Regions from separate parts of the Marinobacter sp. NFXS11 genome, predicted to be linked through region 3. Evidence: predicted binding sites of a transcription regulator. Region 3 holds the regulator's gene; each other region holds the start of a gene.
The links. The regulator FliA, encoded in region 3, starts transcription of late flagellar genes. The targets are predictions, from matches to a motif close to CTAAAGTTTNNNNNNNNNNNGCCGNTAA.

Region 1 (8,019 bases), on a different contig from region 3:
TCGCCACGGGCTGCCACTCATTCCGGTACAACCTCTCGATCGAGGTCTGCTCATCGTCGATCCGGAACAGATACAGCCAGTCGTTATCGATCAGCTCCTGCACAACTTTGTGTTTTTGCGCGATCTCGGCAATGGCTTCCCTGGGCGCCGCCAGATAAACGCTCAGGCGCAAGGGTTCGTGAACCCAGCGCTCGCCATCATGTATCGACTGGAGCGGCAAACCGATTCGCAAATCGCCGCCGTTGCCTTCGAATACGCCCAGGTGGCCGCCAACCACGTTGTGCAGGACCTTGTTGCCGCTACCGTAATGCAGATTGTCGGTAACAGACATGAAGTACTGAAGGTTGATCCAGTGGGTGACCACCATGGGCGCGGTCATGATCAGTTCAAGGATGTTGAAGCCTTCATCCTCGCGCCAGCGGTAGTCGTGGAGGAAGCTGCGTCCGCCCAGGTCCAGGTGTCGCGTGGCGGTACGGGGCGCCACGATAAAGCTGGCGTTGCCGGCAAGACCCCACTCCGGACGCACTTCGGACCAGTCCTGGCTGCGTTTTTTGATGACGCTGTCGACGTCATTCTCGTTCGCGATCCCAAGCCGCAGGGCGCGTTCACGACGTGCCTGTGCGCCGGCATTGGCCAGAAAACCCCTGATCTCGTCGGGAACGTCACCTGAGCACTCGACCTCGTCGGTGGTTGTGTTATGCAGAGCTCCCACGAATCGGGTTTCGGAGGGGATCGGAATCCCCTGCTCAGCCAGGGCCGCACGCACGTCCTTGTCGTTCAGGATGCCGGCAAGTACGCGAACGTTTACCGAACCGGTCTGTCCGCCGCAGGCGCCGCAGTCGAGGGCCGCTGCATGGGGATTGTTACGCGTACTGCTGCCGTGCCCGACAAGGAGAACGGTGGGCGCAAAATCATGAGTCAGGGTCATGGCCCGGAGAATACCCCCGGCCAACTCCGCTTTCTCCGCAGCGCCCAGCAGGGTCCCGTTCTGGCGGATTTCGAACTCGGTCTGTCCCTTATGGAGTTGGTCGACCGGGTTGTCCGAGGACTTGCCAAAAAAGGTTTTGCGAACCATGCGTCCCAGACCTGCCAGGCCCATGCTCTCGATAAAGCTGAAGCTCGCCGGGCCGGCGTTGGAAAACTGTGACCAGTGTGAGTGGTTGGCTAATGATTGCCGGCTGAAGCTGCCGGCAGGTTCGGCCTCAGTAACCTCGAGCGCCGGCGCCAGCAAGCCCGGCAATTGCGGCCGGCAAAAACCGGTTCCCTTGGGTCGATACGAAATCGGGAGGCCGAAGAATCCGGCAAACCCGAGGGTCTGGATAGCGGGGTTCTGGGCTTCCAGCGCACGACGATAGACCTCCGAGCGAACATCGATGCAGAAGGCGGCCTGTAGCTTGAGCGGCTGATCGTCCGACGAGGGATTTTCAGGTCTGGTGAGAAGCTTTTCAGCCAGCTGTGCCTGGTAGGCCGACTCAGCCTCTGTTTGCTGGCGCCAGCCTGTGGTTTGAGATTGCTCATGGGTCTGGAGCATCTCTGGCCAGGCATCCCATTGTTTAAGCCAGCGGTGTTTCAGTTCGGCAAAGATGGCCCCGCCAACGTGTTGGACGTGCCGCCATATGGCGAGCTCCCAGGCCAGTCGGATGGCCAGGAGGCCCGGCAGCAGGTCTTCCTCGTGGCCACTGAGTCGCGCTTGCCAGCGCAAGTAGGCGGCCCAGGATGACCACCCGTTGATATCCAGCAGGAGCGCATGGGCATAATCCGGCGCATAGTCTGGTTTTGATGCCAGGGCGTTGAGGGCATCGGTAATCAGTTTTTCATGCTGATCGGGCAAGACTTGAAACTGGGAGGGCAGGGATGGTTCTTCCATAACGATGGCAATGCCGCGGTCAGCCCGGGTCATCTGCAGCCAGCTGTGATATAGATCCTGGGCATTGCCTTTGAAATCGCCGGCATCCAGGCGCTGGAAGTAGTCGCCGCAAAACTGGCTGATCTGGTGCACAACCTCATCCTGCCAGCCCACGTGATGGGCGGTATCGCGGTTGCGATCCAGCTGGGCGCTGAGATTCTGCCAGTGTTCGGGCATGCTGGCGGTCTCCGCGGCCGCCGGGCCGTTGCCCTGTCCGGCAAGCGCGGCCTGATTCTGGCAGCAGGTACCATTGAGTGCCGCCATGCGTGAAGCGACCCTGGTGAATGGCAGGTCCCGCATTTCCCAGAACGGATTCACGGCGATCATCTGATCCAAGGGCCAGGAGGGCGCGATTCGGGCGCAGGCATCGGTGACTGCCCCCTGCCAATCTGGTGTGTCGATGGTTGCTTCGGTGGTGGCATTAAGGCTCGACGCTAACATTATGCGGACTCCCTGGAACCAGAAGTTGAAGAGACGCTGACCACGGCTCGCGGCCGAACGACATCAGGCAGTTTGGCAGGCCAGATTTTCAGGGTCAGGCGGGTGGACCACTCATCAAGGTAGCCCGCGGCGAACAGGAACCGGTAAAGGCTGGCGCCTGAGGGTGAGAAACGGTGGTAGCGAATCTGGTAGTAGCCGCGTACCAGGATTGCGATAAGGGCAGCGACAAAAGCCACTTCAAGCAGGGTTGCCTGGCTTTCCGGTGGCGCAAGCATCAAACCGAAGAAGGTTTTCTGTAGCCAGTACAGTGCCCAGAAGGCAGCACCAATAATCAGGCCACGGGCAACGGTGAGAACGCCGCCGCCGGCTGACAGGAACTCTGAGAGCAGAATCGTCAGGGCGATGCCTGGCACAATCCATGAAAACATGTGTGCTGTGCCGGCTTCATTGGACAGGAAAACAGTCGGCAGCATGAACAGGCCCGCCAGGGCGGCAGCGGCCAGCCATTGTTTTGCCCCGGGCTCGTTGACGGCAACCAGACGTTTTTTCATCGACAACTCAACGGTATTGCCGGCGTTCAGGAAGGTGTGTGCCTTGTATGCGGAATGTGCAACCAGATGCAGGAGCGCCAGCTCGTATAGCCCCAGAGCGCACTCAACCAACATCCAGCCCATCTGGGAGCAGGTTGACCAGGCCAGCCTTACCTTGATGGAAATACGGGTCATCATGACAAGGCTGGCAAACACCGCCGTGGGGCCTGCGACTGCAAGCAGCAGCCACTGGGCGGCGCTTACTTCGGAAATGAGCGGTGCCATCAGAATCATCAGGAAACCGCCAAGGTTCACAACGCCGGCGTGAAGCAGGGCGGAAACCGGCGTGGGTGATTCCACCACCTGAATCAGCCAACCGTGGAAAGGCATCTGTGCGCATTTGAGCAAAGCAGCCACGGCCATCAAAACCGCAGCGATCTGGGCGCCGGCGGGCACCTCTGTTGCACCGGATACCTGGGCCAGAAGCCGATCAATAAACGGCGTGTCGTACTGGACATAAAGCAGGAGGAACGCCAGTGCCAAGCAGAGCTCCGCAATCCGCGCAAAAATGAATTTTTTGTGCGCGGCCAGGGCGGCGCGCGGGCGATCAGGAAAGAACATCAGCAACTGGTGCAGGCTCACGCTGATGGCAATCCAGCTGACGAGGAACACCAACAAATGATTGGTTATGGCGATCATGGCCACGCTCGCGAGGATCACCTGAAGCCAGATCATGAAACGGCGCTGGCCGGGATCCCCCGCAAGATACCTCTCCGAGAAGCGTCCCAGCACCATGCCCAGCAAAGTGATCAGCAGCAACATGATTGAGGCCAGAGGCGCGTGACTGAACCAGACGCCATCGACCGGCCACCACCAACTTCCGATTGCGGCGGCCAAAGCCGATACAAAGGCAAGCTTGAAGGTCAATGACCGTGCGAGAAGGTTGCTCTGGTTGGTTGCCAATCCGGTCGCCACTGCTCCGGCACCGAAAAGCAGCGGAACCAGCAGTGGGAACAAGGATTCGATCGCCTGAACATCGAACATGCGAGGACCTCGGAATCATAAGTATTTAGTACGCGTAGTATCCGAGGCTTTTGCTGTGAACAAAAATATATATATCTGATTAATTCGTTCGGTATTAAAGAATGATTTCCGGGTGTGGAAACTGGGTCAGGTCCGGTAAGAGTCCAATTGAGACTTCAGTTTTTCAGCGAGTTGTTTCAATGTTTCTGCCGCCTCATTGGTTGATGCGGCGTTCTCCTGGCTGCTGCCAGCCATTTGTCGAATGTGCTCAAGGCGCTGGTTGATGTCTTCAGAAACCTGGCTTTGCTGCTCGGCGGCGCTGGCCATTTCAATGTTGGTATCCCGAATGGTTCTAACGCTCTCGCGCAGTGCCTCGATCGCGTTACCGGTTTCGCGGATCATGTCGTTGGTTTCAGTAGCCAGCTGGCTGCCAACCTCAATAACGTTTGTTACACCGGCAACGCCTTCCTGTAGGTGATTGATCTGATCCTGGATCTCCTTGATTGATTCCTGGGTTCGACGGGCCAGGTTTCTGACTTCGTCGGAGACCACCGCAAAACCTCTGCCGTGCTCACCGGCTCGGGCTGCCTCAATCGCTGCGTTCAGGGCAAGAAGGTTGGTCTGTTCTGAAATGTTTTCGATGACGGAAAGAATATTGCCAATGTTATCCGATGCAGCTCTCAGTGAAGCGCTGGTTTGCACGGAGCTCTGGTTGTTTTCGAGCTGGCTCTGTATTTTTGCGGTGGTTTTTGCAATGAGCGACTGGCCACTTTCGGCCAGACCATCCGCCTCTTTCGCAATGTTTTCGGCCCTGGATGCGCTTTCGGCAACGGTTTGAGCGGTTGCTGTCATTTCATTCATGGCGGTTGCAACCTGCTCTGTCTCCTCGGTTTGTTGCGAGACGACGGTTGCGGAGTCCGATGCAATGCCCCTGAGACTCGACGAGGCCTCAAGCAGGCTTTCCGACGAGCCTTTGGTTTCTGAAATCGTGGTTTGTAACCGATCAAGCAAGCGGTCGAAGCCCTGGGCCATGACATCCAGTTCGCTCTTGCCCGTTGCATTGAACCGCACTGTAAGGTCGCCCTCTCCACTGGCAATGTCGTTGATGGCATTGATCATTTTTTGAAGAGGTCGGGCTACAACCAATTGTGCCAGGGCACTCAGACAGCCGATCAGCACCAGTCCGCCGATCAGAATTGCAATGATCGTCTTGATCGTCTGATTGCGAACCATGGCTGCCACTTCGTCTTCTGAATAGCCGGTTACAATCTGGTACCCCCAGGGGTCGAACGCAGTGCGTTCAAGATTCCAACCTTCCGGCTCGGTTTCCAGCAGGTTTTGCAGTGGATCAGGCTCAATTGTGTTGGAATGCATCCGAAGCCGACCCTTATCGTCCACCAGGGCGAGAAATCCCCTGTCCAGCAGACTGGATGAGGTGATAGCTGCTTCAAGTTCTTCAAGGTCCGCGGAATAGCCCACGTACCAGATGCCGATAATCTGGTTAGACGCGTTGCGGATCGGGCTGTAAGCGGTGAGATAGGGGTTGCCGAGGATATCGACCTGGCCGAAGTAGGCTTCGCCCCGGCTGATGGCCTGCCCCGCTGCGCCGGCCATGTTAAGCGTGGTGCCGATGGCGCGGGATCCATCGCCTTTCTTTACGTTCGTGGAAACCCTTACAAAGTCCTGACCATCCCGGACGAAGAGAGTGGCTGTGCCATCCATGATGTCGGTAATCCCGTCCACCAGATCAAAGTCGTTGTTGATCATGGTGTCGCCAAGAAACAGTGCCGGCGCCGATTTGCCTGCGACGGGTTCCGTTCCCTGAACCCTTGCGGTTCCCATTTGCTGACCGCGTTCAATCAGCAGATTCAGAGAATTCTTTACCCGTTTTGACATGAGCTCGTCGGTGATGGAGAGCATTCCGGTGATCTCCTCGACAAGATCACTCTGCCTTTCTGCCACATCTGCCGTGATCGTTTTCTGCGTGTTCAAAGCGATCACAATGCTTGCGAGCAATGCGATGACCAGCAGAACAACGGCAATCGAGACGATGAACAGTTTTCTGATAGACATGCTGATTCCCCAGAATCTATAAGCCGGACGGACTATTGGAGCGCGCAAACCACTGCGATCTTTGTTATATCGGCCGTGATCGGTGCTTCGTTAATCATTATTTCGTCATTCGTGAATGATTCCAGAAATTGCGACGTGTATGGGCTGTCTAGTGAGCAGCAAAGGGTCCCTGACAGCATTGGCCTGGCTTCGGATTTGTAAAAGCTTTCCGCAATCACCATATTTCGGCGTCCACGAAATGATGCGCCGATAAGTCTGGAACTCAGCGTCTAGTTGCTGTCCCTCCAAGACGTGTGCAAGAAGTGAAAACCGGAAAAGACCGAGGCAAAGAATTGGATTGTGAAAAAAATGGGGCGGTCCTGGCTCGAAGAAAAAAGCACTCGACCCTGACCGCTGGGCTTTATCACCCGAAACCCGAAGCCATTGCAGCCGACTACTGGGGTGTCTTCGTTGATAATACGCCCTACATATTATTGGTGCATGACGAAGAGCGCAGTGCCCGTGAAAAGGCCGAGCGGCTGGCTGAATCGGCCAATTTCCGCACGTTGCTTGAAGCAACCCTGACAGCCTGTGAGCGGATTGAAGCGAAACCCGTTGAAGGCAGCGCCGTGGATTGGGGCGAGTCCCTCACCGTGATAAGCGCCAGTCGCTCTGGCGACGTTGAGACGGGGACAAGAGAAATCGGCGAGGTCAGGGCAATCCTGATGCCTGGTTGTCATCAGGCCGTGGCAGACACACTGTGTATCGACGATACGCTGGCGACTGTGATCGATTTGAAATTCCCGCAGGTTTCGAATTTTGACGATCTTCCAGAACTGTCGGATCGAGACGTGAAAATGTCGCTGGGTAACCTGGAGGCCCGCAAGCATCCACGAGGTGGCCACTAGGATCAGGTGCTCGCCGGCAAACTAATACTGCTGTTTGTTTACTGCGCGCTTGTTTGCGGCGAACGAAGAAAAGCGTCCATCGCATCCGTGCCAATGGGGCGGCTGTAGTAAAAGCCCTGGGCATCGCATTGTGCCTGCTTGAAAAACGCCACCTGAGCCTCGGTTTCAACGCCCTCGGCAATCGTTTTCAGTTTGAGGGTTTTTCCCAAACCGATAATCGCACGCACAATGGCTTTGTCTTCTTCGTCATCCGGCAAATCCATCACGAAAGACCGATCTATTTTCAATTTGTCGATGGGCAGTCTTTTCAGGTAGCTCAGGGAGGAATAGCCGGTACCGAAATCATCAATGGCGATGGTGATGTTTCTCTCTCTGAGTGCGTGAAGCTTCGGTATGGCCCGCTCCGGTTGGTGCATGAACGAGCTCTCGGTTACCTCCAGTTCCAGATGCTCTGGAGGCAATCCGGATTCATCCACAATCGCAAACACCTCTGCAAGAAAGTTCTCATCGTGAAACTGCGAGGCAGCGACATTGATAGAGATGCGTCCTATGTCGAGGCCGGCATCCAGCCAGGCTTTCCCCTGGTGGCAGGCCGTTTGCAGCACCCACTGTCCTATGTTTCTTATGGTGCCATTCTGCTCGGCAATCGGTATGAAGCGATCCGGTGTAATCAGTCCCTTGTCTGGATGCTGCCAGCGTATCAGCGCTTCCATACCGACTAATTTTCCAAGCTCCAGATCAAACTGGGGCTGATACTCAAGAAAGAGCTGATTGTCAGAAACAGCCTTCCTGAGAGCATTCTCGAAGAAAACGTACTCCAGTGCTCGGGCGGTCGAGTCGCTCGAATAGAATGCGTAGGTGTTTCTGCCGTTCTCTTTGGCCTGATACATCGCTGCATCTGCGTCAGCCAGCAGTTCTGCCGCGTCATTGGAGTCCTGCGGAAAGAGGCTGATTCCCATGCTCACGGTTACCCCGATCTCGACATCGTCCATGGCGAACGTCTCTTTAAACGCTTTCATCAGCGTGTCGGCGACCTGTCCGGCATGTTCCGCGCCGTCAATGTCCTCCAGAAGAACGACGAACTCATCACCTCCAAGGCGTGCCGCCGTGTCGGAAGCACGTAGCTGCTCCCTCAGGCGAGCCGCTACGTGCTTGAGCA
Region 2 (8,019 bases), on a different contig from region 3:
AGGAATGCAAGGTTCCCTTCCGCATCTACCGCCCGGGCATGGTGATTGGGCATACCGCTACCGGTGAAATGGACAAGGTGGATGGCCCCTACTATTTCTTCAAGATGATTCAGAAAATCCGCCACGCGCTGCCCCAGTGGGTGCCGACCATTGGTGTCGAGGGCGGGCGTCTGAACATTGTGCCGGTGGATTTCGTGGTTAACGCCATGGATCACATTGCCCACCTCGAAGGTGAAGACGGCAAGTGCTTCCACCTGGTGGATACCGATCCGTACAAGGTTGGCGAAATTCTCAACATCTTCAGCGAGGCTGGTCACGCACCCCGGATGGGGATGCGGATCGATTCCCGCATGTTCGGCTTTATTCCGCCATTCATTCGCCAGAGCTTGAAGAACCTGCCACCGGTGAAGCGTCTGACGTCGGCACTTCTTGATGACATGGGCATTCCGCCGTCCGTGATGTCGTTCATCAATTACCCGACCCGTTTTGACGCCCGTGAAACCGAGCGCGTTCTGAAAGGCACCGGCATTGAAGTGCCCCGCCTGCCGGACTACGCGCCGGTGATCTGGGACTACTGGGAGCGTAATCTGGACCCCGACCTGTTCAAGGACCGCACCCTCAAGGGCACGGTTGAAGGTCGCGTCTGCGTGGTGACCGGTGCTACGTCCGGTATTGGTCTTGCAACCGCCCAGAAACTGGCAGACGCCGGCGCGATCCTTGTGATCGGTGCGCGCAAACTCGAGCGCCTGAAAGAAGTGGCCGCAGAGCTGGAGTCCCGAGGCGCAAGCGTGCATGCCTATCCCTGTGATTTTTCCGATATGAATGCCTGCGACGAGTTCGTGAAGACCGTGTTGGATAACCATGGCCAGGTCGACGTGCTGGTCAACAACGCCGGGCGCTCGATTCGCCGCTCACTGGATCTGTCGTTCGACCGCTTCCACGATTTCGAGCGGACCATGCAGCTGAACTATTTCGGTTCCGTTCGTCTGATCATGGGCTTTGCGCCCAAGATGCTGGAGAATCGCCGCGGTCATGTGGTCAACATCTCGTCCATCGGTGTGTTGACCAACGCTCCCAGGTTCTCGGCTTACGTGGCCTCAAAGTCCGCGCTTGATGCCTTCAGCCGCTGCGCCGCTTCGGAATGGTCGGACCGCAATGTCACTTTCACCACCATTAACATGCCGCTGGTGAAAACGCCGATGATTGCGCCAACCAAAATCTACGATTCTGTTCCTACGCTAACGCCTGACGAGGCTGCGACCATGGTTGCCGATGCCATCGTCTATCGGCCGAAGCGAATCGCTACCCGCTTGGGTATCTTTGCCCAGGTGCTTCATGCCCTGGCGCCCAAGATGGCAGAGATCGTCATGAACACCGGCTACCGGATGTTCCCGGATTCACCGTCCGCCGCCGGCAGCCGTTCCGGGGAGAAGCCGAAGGTGTCCAGCGAGCAGGTGGCTTTCGCCGCCATCATGCGGGGCATCTACTGGTAACGCAGTTGCCCCCGAATCGAGTGGGAGGGGGAGTTACTTCCCCTCCCATATTAATGGGTTAAACGAGATTCGCCTCTTTTATGAAGTGTTCTGGGCTAAAGAAAACCAGCCGATAGCCGATGGTTAACATAAGAACAACATAAAAGAAGGGCTATTGATGACTCTCAAGAAACGTCTTTTGCTGACCTTGCTGCTGGTTGGCCTGCTTCCCGTCATTGCCATCTCATTTTTTAACGCCGAAATTGCCCGACAGAGCCTGACGGAACAGGCGTTGCAACAACTCTCTATTGCGGCTACCAATAAGCAGCATAGTGTTGAAGATTATCTCAGCACTATTGCCCGGCAGCTGAAAGCCATGGCCAATAATCGCGGGACCCGAACGGCGGCCCAGGGGTTTGGTTTGGCATTCCAGAATTATGAAAAACTGGTACAAGAGGAGCAGTCGACCTTACGAGAAAAGGTCGAGGCTTATTATCAGCAGAATTTTTTGCCACCCTTGCAGCAAAATGGTGGTGCTAACGGACGTTCAGCCTCGGACTTCGTTGCATCCCTCAGCAAAAACAGCCTGGCTCTGCAGATGGGTTACATCGTGGACAACCCGAATCCTGTGGGGAAGAAAGACGAATTGGTATCGGCTGACGTCCATATCGCGCAGTTTTATAACACGCTTCACAAACAGTGGCACACCTCGTTCAAGGAGTTTCAGGAGGCGTTTGGCTACTACGATATTTATCTCATTGATGCCGATACAGGCCACGTTATCTATTCCGTAGCCAAAGAGGTGGATTTCGCTACCTCCCTGAAAGACGGTCCCTACGCGGATTCTGGCCTGGCGGCAGCTTATCGTCAGGCGATGTCTGACGGACAGGATACTGCTCCGACTTTTGTTGATTTTACTCGGTATGTACCGTCCTACGGTGCGCCCGCCGGATTTGTGGCAACCCCCATATATTCCGAAAAAGATGAGCGGCTGGCCGTGCTGGCCTTCCAGTTCCCCATTGACAGCCTGAACAACATCATGATGGAGCGAGATGGCATGGGCGAAACCGGGGATGCCTATCTGGTGGGCCCGGATAACCTGATGCGGTCAGACTCATACCTGGATCCGGAAAATCGCAGTGTTGTCGCTTCTTTTGCCGACCCGGAGAATGGACGCATTAGTTCGACATCGGTGGATGAGGCCCTGGTCGGAAATTCCGGTGAAGGCGTGGTTACGTCCTACCGTGGCGAGCCAGTGTTTTCCGCCCACAGGCCAGTTACCGTAGGCGGGCTGAACTGGGCGCTTGTGGCGGAGATCAGCGAAGACGAGGCCCTGGCGCCGGTGCGTGAAATGTGGACGCTGACGGCGATAGCCATTGCTATTGTGCTCCTGGCTGTGGTGGCCGTGGCAGTCTGGACCGCGGCGCGGATCATGAAACCCCTTGGCAAAGACCCGGCCGAATTGCAGGCACTGGCGGAACAGGTGGCTGCGGGTAACCTGGTCATTGATTCGTCCGACAGTGACAGGGCCACGGGCGTATACGGCTCCATGCTCAAGATGGTGTCGGACCTGAAAGAAGTGATCTTCAAGGTTGAAGAGGCTTCCCAGCGCCAGGCCAGTGCATCTGAACAGTTGTCCGGCACCACCTCGCAGACTCTGGACAGTGTGAATCAGCAGGCAGAGCAGACTGAGCAGGTGGCGTCGGCCATTGAAGAAATGTCCTCTGCCATCAGCGAGGTGTCCCAGAATACCTCGGAATCGGCAGCCGCCGCCCGGCGCACTGATGAGGCGGTCAGCCGCAGCGCCACCGAGGTGGAATCCTCCGCTGCGGACACCCGTGCTATGGCCAGGGAACTGGAGGAAGCAGAAGCCGGCATAGAGGACTTGCGAAAGAATATGGAATCCATCACCAGGGTTCTGGATTCGATAAAGTCCATCGCCGACCAGACTAACTTGCTGGCTCTGAATGCCGCTATTGAAGCGGCCCGGGCCGGTGAACAGGGCAGGGGCTTCGCGGTGGTCGCGGATGAGGTGCGCAGCCTGGCCCAGAACAGCCAGAAGGCGACCGAGGAGATCAGTAGTTCCATCGAAACTCTGGTCAATTCGTCGGAGCGTGCTTCAAAGGTCGTTACCCGTTGCAGCACCCAGGCCAGAGGTATTTCTGAGCGGGCCGGAACCGTAGTGTTGCAGCTTCGCGAGGCAGTGGAAGAGGTCACCCGGATGTCCGGTATGGCCGAGCAGATTGCTACGGCTTCCGAAGAGCAATCAGCCACGGCCGAAGAAGTAACGCGCAACGTATCCACAATTGCTGAAAAGTCCTTGGAGACCAAACAGGCCATGGTCCAGATCTCCGAAGCCAGTGGTGACTTGGCGGAGTTGTCTCATCAGCTCAAGGATTCGCTGTCCCGGTTTAAAGTCAGCTGAGTACGAGGCGTGCCTTCCACAATTATGCCTGGCACACAGAAAAAAACCCGCTTCAGCGGGTTTTTTTATGGCGGTTACTCGGTCTCTTCGGGGATCACCGGAGGCGGAAAGCCGCCCAGTTCTTTCCAGCGATTCACAATGCCGCAGAACAGGTCTGCGGTTTTTTCCGCGTCATAGGCGGCGGAATGGGCTTCCTTGTTGCTGAACGGAATGCCCGCGAGTTTGCAGGCCTGGGCCAGAACCGTGTGGCCATAGGCCAGGCCAGCCAGCGTGGCGGTATCGAAGGTTGAGAAAGGATGGAACGGGTTACGACGGATGTCGGCCCGCAGCGCGGCTGCAAAAATGAAGTTATGGTCGAAGGTGGCATTGTGGCCCACCAGGACGGCTCGCTTGCAATCGTGGTTCTTTACCGCCTTGCGAATGGGGCTGAAGATCTCGCTGAGTCCTTCCCGCTCGGGTACCGCTTCTCGCTCCGGATTCCACGGATCAATACCGGTGAAATCAAGGGCGGACTGCTCCAGATTCGCGCCTTCGAAAGGATCGATCTGCTGAACGTGGGTCTCAGCGCGCCGCACCCAGCCGTCCTCGTCCATGGTCAGTATCACTGCCGCCACTTCCAGCAGGGCGTCCCGCTCGGGATTGAAGCCAGCGGTTTCCACGTCGACTACAACAGGCAGAAACCCGCGAAAGCGGCGGGACATAGGATGCGGTGGTTTGTTTTCGTCAGTCACTCAAGCTCCGGTCTTGGCCGTGTGTGAGAAGGAATAAGTCAGGTTTACGCCAGTTTCCAGTGAACGGTTTCACCAGCCTTGAGGGGCACGATGGTTCCGTCGGCCAGCGGCAGCTCTGCCGGCATGGTCCAGGGGGCACGAATCAGGGTGATGGTATCGGTATTCCGCGGTAGGCCATAGAAATCCGGCCCGTTGAAACTGGCGAATGCTTCAAGTTTATCCAGGATGCCAAGCTCTTCGAAAATGTCCGCATACAGGCCGATTGCGCCGTAAGCCGAGTAACAGCCAGCGCAACCGCAGGCTGCCTCTTTGCGATCCTTCGAATGAGGGGCGGAATCCGTGCCCAGGAAAAAGCGTTTGTCGCCGCTGGCCACCGCGTCCCTGAGCGCCTGTTGATGGCGGTTACGCTTCAGGATTGGCAGGCAATAGAGATGCGGTCGAATGCCGCCTACCAGCATGTGGTTGCGGTTATACATCAGGTGCTGGGGCGTCAGAGTCGCACCGAGGTTTTCTCCGGCGTGCTGCCGGACAAACTCTGCGGAATCGGCCGTGGTGATATGTTCCAGTACAACCTTGAGGTTCGGGAAAGCCTCGAGAGTGGGTGCCAGGACACGCTCCAGAAACACCTTTTCCCGGTCGAAAATGTCGATATCGGCATCGGTTACCTCGCCGTGTACCAGCAGCAGCATGCCACAATCGGCCATGGCCTCCAGAACCGGGTAGATGTTGCGGATATCCTTCACGCCGGAGTCGGAATTGGTCGTTGCGCCGGCCGGGTAAAGTTTGGCGGCCACAACGCCGGCAGCCTTGGCATCCCGGATAGTCTGCGCCGTCATGCTCTCGGTCAAATACAGCGTCATCAACGGCTCGAATGCAGCGCCATTGGCAGCCGCCAGAATGCGTTCCCGGTAGGCTGTGGCATCGGCTGCGGTTGTCACCGGCGGTACCAGGTTGGGCATGATGATGGCGCGACCGAAGCAGGCAGCCGTAGCCGGTACCACGTCCGTGAGAATGTCGCCGTCCCGTACGTGCAGGTGCCAGTCGTCGGGGCGTGTGAGCGTGAGCTTGTCTGTCATGGCGGTTGTCCGAAATACCTTTGGCGGGGCGAGCTTGTGCCCGATTCTCTGGGAGCCTGAAAAATTTGGCGAATTATACCAGAAGGCGCGGGTGATTGTTTTCCGGTTAGTGGCTAAAGAACTTCCGGCTCAGGCCGATAAACAGTCTGACTCTGCTAACTCCGGACACTGATGGCTAGCTCTATGGGATTTCGCCCCGGACAACTCCTGAATACTCTGCTGGTTGCCACGTTGCCCGTGTTGCTTCTGCGGGCAACTGCGCAGGCTGCCAGCTATGGCGCCGGAATCGAGAACAGCCAGTGGTATCTCGCCGAGTCGGTATTCGAATGCCGCCTGGTGCACGAAGTTCCCGGCTACGGTCGGGCTGTGTTCAATCATCGCGCCGGCGAAAGTCTCAGCTTTTTCCTGGAGTCCGATGCTGCCTTGATGCGACCAGGGCGCGGCAGCCTTGTGGTCGAGGCACCGGCCTGGCGTCCGGGTGTGGCGCCGAAGCCCCTGGGAACGGTCAATGTATCGGATGATCGCCGTCAGGTCTCGCTGGATACCCGTCAGGCCTTCGTGGTCGCCCATGGCCTGCTGGACGGGATGCGTCCGACGGTAACCAGGGAGTCGTGGTTTGATGGCCGCCCGGTGCGGGTTCAGGTCTCCAACATCAACTTCGCCGGCGAGTACCAGCGTTATCAGCGCTGTACGTCCAATCTTCTGCCGGTAAACTTTGATCAGATCCAGCGCTCGAGGGTGCCCTTTGCGAGCGGCAGCACGCAATTGTCCGATGCCGACAGGCAACTACTGGATAACATCGTGGTTTATGTGAATGCCGATTCCACGGTTGAGCGGATTTTCGTGGATGGTCATAGTGACAGTATTGGCAGCCGGATCGACAACCGTGCGCTGTCCGAGGATCGCGCCAATGTGGTGGCTGACTACCTCAAGGCGAGCGGTATTGATGAAAACATGATTACGGTTCGGGCTCACGGCGACCAGTACCCGGTATCCAACCGGCCCGCAGATAACCGCCGCACCAATATCCGCCTGCAACGGGCCGGTGACCGCCCGGAACTGCAGCAGGCTAACGGCTATGGCGGCGAACCCAGGGGCTGATTGGCGTCAGTAAACCGAATCCAGAACTTCCAGGTGGGCATTGACACTTTCCGCCAGGGCCCGCAGGTGGTAACCGCCTTCCAGGGTTGAAATGATCCGGTCATTGCTGTGCTCACTGGCGACACTCACAATCATTTCTGTTAGCCAGCGATAATCTTCCGTATCCAGATTCAGTTCTGCCATCGGATCGAGCCGGTGGGCATCAAAACCCGCCGAAATCAGGATCAACTGCGGTTTGAATTCATTCAGGCGCTTCAGCCATCCCGCCTCCACCTGCTTCCGGTACTCTTCAGACGAACAGTTTGCCTCGATCGGAATATTCACGATGTTGTCGGCCTGCCGGTGCACGTGGGAGTGCGGGTAGAAAGGGTGCTGGAAGCTTGAGCACATCAGGATACGTTCGTCGCCACCGACAATGTCTACGGTGCCATTGCCCTGGTGCACGTCGAAATCGATGATCGCGACTCGCTCCAAATGATGAAAGGTGAGGGCGCGCATGGCGGCGAGGGCAACGTTGTTGTAAAAACAGAACCCCATGGATTTCGCCCGCTCGGCATGGTGCCCGGGCGGTCGGGCACAAACAAACGCGTTGGTAACCTGGCTGCTCATAACCATATCCACGGCCTGGACATTGGCACCAGCTGCGAGACGGGCGGCTCGAAGGGTGTCGGGCATCATGGCCGTGTCCGGGTCGGTAAACACGCGGCCGCGGGTCGGTTGCATCAGGTCCAGTTGATGGAGATATTTTTCCGGATGCACCATCAGAAGCTGATCACGGGTGATTTCTTCCGGTCGAACCCAGTCCAGCTTCTGGTCCAGGCCGGTATCAGCAAGGTAGCTGATGATGGCCGCCAGCCGCTCCGGGCTTTCCGGATGTTCCGGCCCCATGTTGTGTTTCATGAAGTCATCGTGGGAAAAGAATGCCGTGGTCATACGTCTCGGACTGCCTTCGATATGCTTATATTTTCTTCAAGCTTATCAGGGAAAAGTGCACGTTGCCGTGTTTCTTTGGTCTTATAGGGGCGATAGTCATTTCACATCGGCGGATCAAGGCCTAAGATAAGAGATACACTCATAAGTAACCTGTTTTATTACATTTATTTCCCCAACGGCCTGCCGGCCGCATACGAAGGAGAGTCAGCTTGAGCACCCGGTATCTGGAGAGCCTGTTCAATCCCGCATCCATTGCGGTGATCGGTGCGTCGGAGCGGGCA
Region 3 (8,019 bases):
TCGGTTTCGCCCGGAGAACCTGCCGGCGCTGCCGGAGCCCGGGCATCAGGACGCTGACGCGGTGCTGGTTCCGGACGCGGGCGCCCTGCAGGCTCCGGTGCCCGGGAAGCGGGAGCTGAAGGTTCCGCGCGGGACGGCGCAGGAGAACGGTTGCCGGGGCGACTGCGGGCTACATCCAGAATCCGCTCAATCAGGATTTTCTGAAGCTGACTGTTGTCCCGGGCAATTTCTTCGAAATTCTTGGGCAGAAAATCAACGGCGCCAGCCTCGAGCGCATCCAGTGTGACCCGGGCGCCCTCATAGGTGAGCGATGAGAACATGAGCACCGGTATCGGATGTTTGCGCATGATTTCGCGCACGGCAGAGATGCCATCCATGACCGGCATCTCATAATCCATGGTAATCACGTCGGGACGCAGTTTCTCGGCCAGCTCAACGCCTTCCCGACCATTGGTCGCAGCACCTACCACTTTGATCTGGCCGGAGCTGGTCAGGATTTCCGTCAGCCGTTTGCGAAAAAACCCTGAATCGTCAACGACCAGGACAGAAACTGTCATCCAATTCTCCTACCCAATCCATCGTTCTTCGGCCTTCTCTGGCATAAAGCGCCGGAAGGCCCGGCTCAACCGTAATGCTGCAACAGGCTTGGCACATCAATAATGAGTGCAATCCGGCCATCGCCGGTAATGGTGGCACCGGCCATGCCTGGCGTACCCTGGAGCGCTCGCCCGAGGGGCTTGATAACCACTTCTTCCTGACCAACCAGCTGGTCGACCACGAACCCGACCTGCTTGGTACCCATGGCCACAATGACAACATGGGCGTTATCGGGCACCTCCTGGCCAGCCCCGCCACGAACCAGCCAGCGCTTGATGTGGAATAGCGGGAAGACTTTATCCCGAACCACAATGCACTCGCGCCCATCGACGATATTGGTCTTGGTCAGGTCCAGATGGAAAATCTCGACCACGTTGACCAGCGGCAACGCAAAGGATTGATCGCCCAGCATGATCATCAGGGTGGGCATGATGGCGAGCGTCAGCGGAACCTTGATGACAATGCGAGAGCCCTTGCCCAGTTCGGATTCGATGCTCAACTGGCCATTGAGCTGGCCAATCTTGGTTTTCACCACATCCATGCCGACGCCACGACCGGACACATCCGAAATCTGCTCCTTGGTGGAGAATCCGGCGGCAAAAATAAGGTTGTAACACTCCGAATTGGTCAGCCGGTCCGCTGCGTCCTGGTCGTAGATACCCTTTTCGACTGCTTTGCGGCGCAGGACCTCTGGATCCATGCCCGCGCCGTCATCCTCGATAAACAGCAGAATATGGTCTCCCTCCTGCTCGGCAGAGAGGGTAACCGTGCCCTGGCGGGGCTTCCCGGCCTTCTCGCGGACTTCCGGAGCCTCGATCCCGTGGTCCACCGAATTCCGCACCAGGTGAACCAGCGGATCAGACAGCGCTTCAACCAGGTTCTTGTCGAGATCGGTTTCCTCGCCATGCATCACCAGGTTCACCTCTTTCTTGAGGTTTCTGGCGAGATCGCGCACAACGCGGGGGAACCTGCCGAACACCTTTTTGATCGGCTGCATGCGGGTCTGCATGACGGCGGACTGGAGATCGGTCGTAACCACATCCAGGTTGGATACCGCCTTGTGCATGTGTTCGTCTTCACTTTCGGCACCCAGACGCTGCAAGCGGTTACGTACCAGCACCAGCTCACCCACCATATTCATGATGTCGTCGAGTCGCTTGGTGTCAACACGAACCGTCGTTTCCGCGGCCGGGGCATTCTCGCGAGCAGGCATCGCCGGTGCGGCAGCGCCTTTGGCTTCCGGCTTCTCGGCCGGCTTCGACTTTTCGGGCTTTGACGTGTTTGCTGTCGGCGATGCAGGCTGTTTCGGCGCTGAGGGCTGTTTTGGAGCTGCAGGCTCTTTCGAGGCTGAAGGCTCTCCGCCCGCGGTCGGGCTTCCGCCCTTGCCGTGAAGATCGTCCAGCAGTTTCTCGAATTCGTCGTCGGTGATCAGGTCATCGCTGCCACCAGAGCCGGCCTTGGCAGCCGGTTTGTCTTCTTTGCTGACGGCCTCTTCCTCGCCAGCTGGCGCACCGGCAAACTGACCTTTCCCGTGCAGTTGGTCCAGCAGCGCCTCGAATTCGTCATCGGTAATTTCGTCGTCTCCAGAACTTTCCTGGTCACCGCCGGCCGATCCGGCGCTCGAAGCCGAGGAAACCTCCGCTGATTTCTCGTCCTGCAGTGCGTCCAGAAGCTGTTCGAACTCGTCGTCGGTGATGTCACCACCGTCTTCTGCCGGTTCGCTCTGTTTGTGCTCAGGTTGAGCCGCAGCGGCCGGCGCCCCCTCGCCTTCCGGCTGGGCCAGGGCATCCAGGCGGGCGATCAGTTCGTCCGGGGCGGGTGTCAGCTCCTCGTGATTGCGGACCTGCTCAAACATGGCATTGACGTTATCCAGGGCTTCGAGAACCACGTCCATCAGTTCAGAGTCCACCTTGCGCTTGTGATTGCGCAGGATGTCAAAAACGTTTTCGGCGGAATGGCAGCAATTTACCAGTGCTTCAAGCTGAAGGAAGCCCGCGCCGCCTTTAACGGTGTGAAAGCCACGGAAGATGGCGTTAAGCAGATCACTGTCGTCAGGATGTTGCTCAAGATCTACCAACTGCTCTGACAGCTTTTCGAGGATCTCGCCGGCTTCTACCAGGAAGTCCTGCAAAATCTCTTCATCAGCATCAAACGCCATGCGCTACCCTCATTATTCAGAAACCGAGACTGGACAACAGGTCGTCTACGTCGTCCTGTCCCGAAACTACATCTTCACGCTCATCGGCCTTGATCTGGGGCCCGACGCCCTTCTCTGCAGACTCTTCTTTTTCTTCAATCTGGTGCACCGTGCCCGTGAGCTGGTCCACATGACTGGCCATCACCACCAGGCTGAGCATCTGCTCCTCAACCTCTTTCACAAGAGCGGTGACCTTCTGGATGACCTGCCCTGTCAGATCCTGATAGTCCTGAGCCAGCAGGATTTCCGACAGGTTGCTGTACATGGTGTCGGCATCGGTTGCCATGCTGACAAAAAAGCGATCAATCCGGCCGTACAGCTCGCGAAACTCAGCCGGCTGCATTTCCCGGCGACGGAGGCGCTGCCACTCATCACGCAACGCGGCGGCCTCGTCTCTGAGGGCATTGGCCACGGGCATGGTTTCCTCAACCAGGTCCATGGTCCGGTTGGCTGCTTCGCCGGTCATCTGCACAACGTATTCGAGACGATCAGAGGCATCTGTCATCTTTGACAGGGCTTCCTGCTGTTCGGCGTTACGGGGATCAATCTGGAAGTTCCGGATTGCTTCGTGCAGGCTCCGGGTCAGCCGCCCTACCTCACGGTACAGACTCTGATCCCTTACCTCGCTGAGTTCATTGATCAGGGTCATGGCTTTGGCATAATCACCCGCATCAACACTCTCGGCCAGTTCCGCTGCCTGCCGCTGGAGCTTTTCCGTCACCTCCGGTTCAAGGCCCCGATGGTTCTTTTTGCTATCGCTCATGAGAGCCATCCGACCTCTGGTTACTGGATTCTTTCAAAGATTTTCTCAATCTTTTCCTTGAGCACGGCAGCGGTGAATGGCTTGACCACATAACCATTCACGCCTGCTTGGGCAGCGGCAACGATCTGGTCGCGCTTGGCCTCAGCAGTCACCATCAATACCGGCAGGGTTTTGAGATTCTCGTCTGCCCGAACGGCCTTGAGAAGATCGAAGCCTGACATGCCCGGCATGTTCCAGTCGGTCACCAGAAAATCGTATTTGCCGCTTTTGAGCATTGGCAGCGCCGTGTTGCCATCGTCAGCTTCATCGGTGTTGGTGAAGCCAAGATCACGCAGCAGGTTCTTGATGATCCGTCGCATTGTGGAGAAGTCGTCCACAATGAGGATTTTCATGTTTTTGTCCAATGGGACCTCCAGTTAGTAACACCCGGAATTCGTTTGACCTTTGCGTTCAAAGTCTAGCAGGCCGCTGTTTTAACCGCTTATTGTCGGATCTTTGCTTCGGTTGTAAAGCATCGGTTACCAAAAACTACAGACTACCTCGTTGCCGACACAGACTGAACGCGGTCAGCTGTCAGATTCCTGGCGCCAATCCGAGAGCCGGCCCCGAAGGCGCAGGGCTGCCTGACTGTGAATCTGGCTTACCCGGCTCTCACTGACGCCAAGCACCGCACCAATCTCCTTGAGGTTCAGTTCTTCCTGGTAGTAAAGGCTCAACACCAGCTTTTCCCGCTCCGGCAGGTCTTCAATCGCCTCAGCGAGGCTCCTCCGGAAGGCATCGGAGGACAATCCCTCCAGGGGATTATCCTGCGTCTCTGTCTGTTCTATCGGCAGCTCTCCGGATTCATTGAGCTCGTCGAGGCTAAAAAGTCGACCGCTGTTGGAATCGGAAAGGTAGGAGTGATATTCGGCCAGCCCCATACCCAGCTCTTCGGCCACTTCCTGATCATGGGCTTCTCGGCCAAGTCGGTCTTCAACGGTCTTGATGGCCTGGGAAATTCGACGGGCGTTGCGGTGAACAGAACGTGGCACCCAGTCACCCTTGCGGATTTCGTCCACCATGGCGCCGCGAATCCGGATACCGGCGTAAGTCTCGAAAGTAGCACCTTTGGTGGAACTGTAACGCTGGGCGGCCTCGAGCAGACCGATCATGCCGGCCTGCATCAGGTCTTCAAGCTGGACGGACGCCGGCAGGCGGGCCATCAGGTGAAGGGCAATTTTCTTGACCAGCGGCGCGTGCTGCTCAATGAGCTGAGCCGGCTTCTGCGCGCTTGACTGGTTATAGATTCCGAGGTTTTTCGCCAATGTCATGTATCCGGTTTTTTGTTTGACTGGATCCGATTCAGACTTCGACGAGCCGCTCCACAAAAAATTCCAGATGCCCGCGGGGAGAGGACGGCAACGGCCAGCTATCTACCTTGTCCGCCAACGCCTTGATGGCCAGTGAAGCTTTCGCCCTGGGATAGGCGTCCAGCACCGCACGCTGACGCTGAACCGCTTTCTTCACGGCCTCATCGTAGGGGACTATTCCCACGTATTGTAGTGCCACATCGAGGAAGCGCTCGGTGACCCGGGTCAGTTTTTCAAACAGATGCCGGCCTTCCTGTTCATTCCGGACCTGGTTGGCAAGAATGCGGAACCGATTCGTGCCGTACTCGCGATTCATGAGCTTGATCAGGGCGTAACAGTCTGTAATGGACGTGGGCTCGTCACACACCACCAGCAACAACTCCTGGGACGCCCTGAGAAAACTGACCACCGATTCGGAGATACCGGCAGCGGTATCCACAATCAGAACATCAATCTGGTCCCCAAGCTCGCTAAACGCGTTAATCAGCCCGGCATGCTCCATGGGGCTGAGCTGCGTCATTCTCTGGGTACCGGAAGAGGCGGGGACAATCTTGATGCCGCCGGGACCATTCACCAGAACGTCCTTCAGGTCACAATCGCCGGCCAGAACATCCTGGAGGTTGCGATTGGCAGTGATGCCCAGCAAGACGTCGATATTGGCGAGCCCCAGATCGGCGTCGAGCAGCACCACTCTCCGGCCTTTCTGCGCCAGGGCAATTCCGAGGTTAACCGACACGTTACTCTTGCCGACACCACCCTTTCCGCCGGAAACTGCAATCACCTGTACCGGATGTGCTCTGCTCATACTGTTTTTGGTCTCTCGCCACGTTTCGCCGGCTGTTTCTCCGACGCCTGCTGTCAATCTGTCCGGTCTCAGGCGTGTTCTTTCAGGCCCTCTGCGACCGCTTGCTGTTGCTGGAGTGTTTTCAGCCGATCCACGGCCAACCGCACCAGCGGAACGGCTTCTGCGTGGTGCAGGTCTTCAGGAATCTTCTGGCCGTCTGTGTAATAGGCTACCGGCAGACCGGTTTCCATCACAAACCCGAGAGACTCGCCCAGCGTCAGGGCCTCGTCGATTTTGGTCATCACACAGCCCGCAAGATTTGCCATCTTATAGCAATGCCACACGGATTTCATGATGCGAGGCTGACTGGTTGCCGAGACCACCAGATGGGTTTTGATATTGTGATGGCTGCGAGCCAGTTCGGCCAGCTGTTCCTGATAGCCTTTGTCCGCACTGGTCAGTCCGGCGGTATCAATCAGCACCAGATGACGGTCTGACAGCTCGTCCAGAATATCGTCCAGACTGTGGCTCTCATCCACGACCCGAACCGGCACATTCAGGATCCGACCGAACACGAATAACTGCTCGTGCGCCGCCACCCGATAGCGATCCGTGGTAACCAGGGCCACGGAATCGGAACCATGCTTGAGCACGTAGCGAGCGGCGAGTTTTCCGATGGTGGTGGTTTTCCCGGACCCTGTCGGCCCCACCAACGCGTAGGCGCCGCCCTCATCCAGCCACTCCATGCGGGAGGTCCGGACCCCGGTACACAGCATTTTCAGGGACTGCTTCCAACCGTCTTCCAGACGCCCCGCCTTGTGACGACGGGAAATTGACCCCGCCAGATCACTGCCGAGGCCGAACTCCTGCAAGCGCTCGGCAAGCCTCTGCTGCACGGCGGTGGTCGCAGAAACCTCCGGCTCCGTTTGCGGCCGACGGCCCTGCATCATGTCTCTGAGCGAGCTGATCTCGGCCCGCATCTGCGCCAGCTCATCGGAATAGGCTTCCCTCGGCGCCTGTGGCAGAGGTTCAATATCACCAAAACCACCGCTCACCTCTTCCTGAATGCCAGCGAACGAACCGGCGTAGCTCGCGCCCTGGGATGCCCGCTTTTCCCGGACTTCACGGATGCGGTCCCGGGACCGGCTCAGCTCGTCCTCAAGACGCCTGTGCTGGTCGGCGTGCATCTCGGCCAAGCGGGACCCGTTGGTGGCTTCTTCTGCCTGGTTGCCCAGTCGCTGGCGCGCCATATTCTCGTCATAGTCCAGCGCCGTCACAATTTCGACACCGCCGTCGACCCGACGATTGGAAAGGATCACGGCGTCCGGCCCCATCTGTTCACTGACCTGCTTGAGCGCCTCGGCCATGGTCTGAGCAAAAAACCGTTTTACTTTCATGATGCCTCTTCCTCCACCGGCAACGCCGTGCCGGCGCTGTCCGCTCTGTCATCCGCGCCGTTACTGGCCAACGGACGCCACGATCGTAATCTGTTTGTTATCCGGAATTTCCTGGTACGAGAGCACATGGAGCCGCTCTACCCCGTAGCTGGCGAACTTCGCCAGCACCGGCCTCAGGGGCCCGGACACCAGCAGAATGGCTGGCTTGCCGAGCATCTCCTGACGCTGGACGCTCTCCTGAAGCGAGCGCTGGAGTTTTTCAACCATATTCGGCTCCAGGACCAGGCCAATATCTTCCTGTCCGCCGGATTGTTGACTCTGCTGAACAGACTTTAGCAATAACTGTTCCAGATCCGGATCCAGGGTGATCACCGGTATCTCTGATTCGTTGCCGCAGATACTCTGGACAATCATCCGGCGCAGGGACTGCCGCGCAACGGTGGTCAACAGCTTCGGATCCTGACTCTTCGGATGCACGTTCACGATGGCCTCGGCAATGGACCGCATGTCTCGGATCGGCACTTCTTCCTTCAGGAGGTTCTGCAGCACTTTCAGCAGCAGACTGATGGATACGGTGGTGGGTACCAGTTCCTCGGCCAGCTTCGGAGAAATCTTTTCAAGCTGATCCAGCCATTTCTGGACTTCCTCATGGCCCAGCAGCTCGTGGGCGTGTTTCTGCAGTACCTGGTTAAGGTGGGTCGCGACCACCGTACTGGCATCGACCACGGTATAGCCGAGCGTCTGGGCCTGGTCTTTCTTGTCTGGCTCAATCCAGCTGGCGTCCAGACCGAACGCCGGATCCTTGCCTTCAATGCCTTCTATCTTTCCGAATACCTGACCGGGGTCGATGGCCAGTTCGCGGTCCGGATGGATTTCCGCTTCGGCAATGGTCACGCCCATCAGGGTGATGCGGTAGACATTGGGCATCAGAT

Region 1: a site for FliA is predicted at 6,040-6,067, ahead of J3362_RS14700 (methyl-accepting chemotaxis protein). Genes of this name have one in related genera too.
Region 2: a site for FliA is predicted at 5,818-5,845, ahead of J3362_RS15860 (flagellar protein MotY). Genes of this name have one in related genera too.

The regions. Positions count from the first base shown of each region.
Region 1 covers NZ_JAGDDV010000002.1:1,237,077-1,245,095, forward strand. Annotated here, with positions in the region: gene J3362_RS14690 (YbcC family protein) at 1-2,347, opposite strand, end outside; gene J3362_RS14695 (NADH-quinone oxidoreductase subunit L) at 2,347-3,921, opposite strand; gene J3362_RS14700 (methyl-accepting chemotaxis protein) at 4,048-5,973, opposite strand; gene J3362_RS14705 (hypothetical protein) at 6,276-6,860, shown strand; gene J3362_RS14710 (sensor domain-containing protein) at 6,899-8,019, opposite strand, start outside.
Region 2 covers NZ_JAGDDV010000003.1:29,727-37,745, reverse strand. Annotated here, with positions in the region: gene J3362_RS15880 (SDR family oxidoreductase) at 1-1,493, shown strand, start outside; gene J3362_RS15875 (methyl-accepting chemotaxis protein) at 1,651-3,897, shown strand; gene rnt (ribonuclease T) at 3,972-4,628, opposite strand; gene pyrC (dihydroorotase) at 4,673-5,704, opposite strand; gene J3362_RS15860 (flagellar protein MotY) at 5,888-6,805, shown strand; gene J3362_RS15855 (histone deacetylase family protein) at 6,812-7,738, opposite strand; gene J3362_RS15850 (bifunctional acetate--CoA ligase family protein/GNAT family N-acetyltransferase) at 7,948-8,019, shown strand, end outside.
Region 3 covers NZ_JAGDDV010000001.1:824,202-832,220, reverse strand. Annotated here, with positions in the region: gene J3362_RS03945 (protein-glutamate methylesterase/protein-glutamine glutaminase) at 1-557, opposite strand, end outside; gene J3362_RS03940 (chemotaxis protein CheA) at 623-2,755, opposite strand; gene J3362_RS03935 (protein phosphatase CheZ) at 2,772-3,557, opposite strand; gene cheY (chemotaxis response regulator CheY) at 3,578-3,961, opposite strand; gene J3362_RS03925 (RNA polymerase sigma factor FliA) at 4,124-4,867, opposite strand; gene J3362_RS03920 (MinD/ParA family protein) at 4,899-5,711, opposite strand; gene flhF (flagellar biosynthesis GTPase FlhF) at 5,780-7,087, opposite strand; gene flhA (flagellar biosynthesis protein FlhA) at 7,148-8,019, opposite strand, start outside.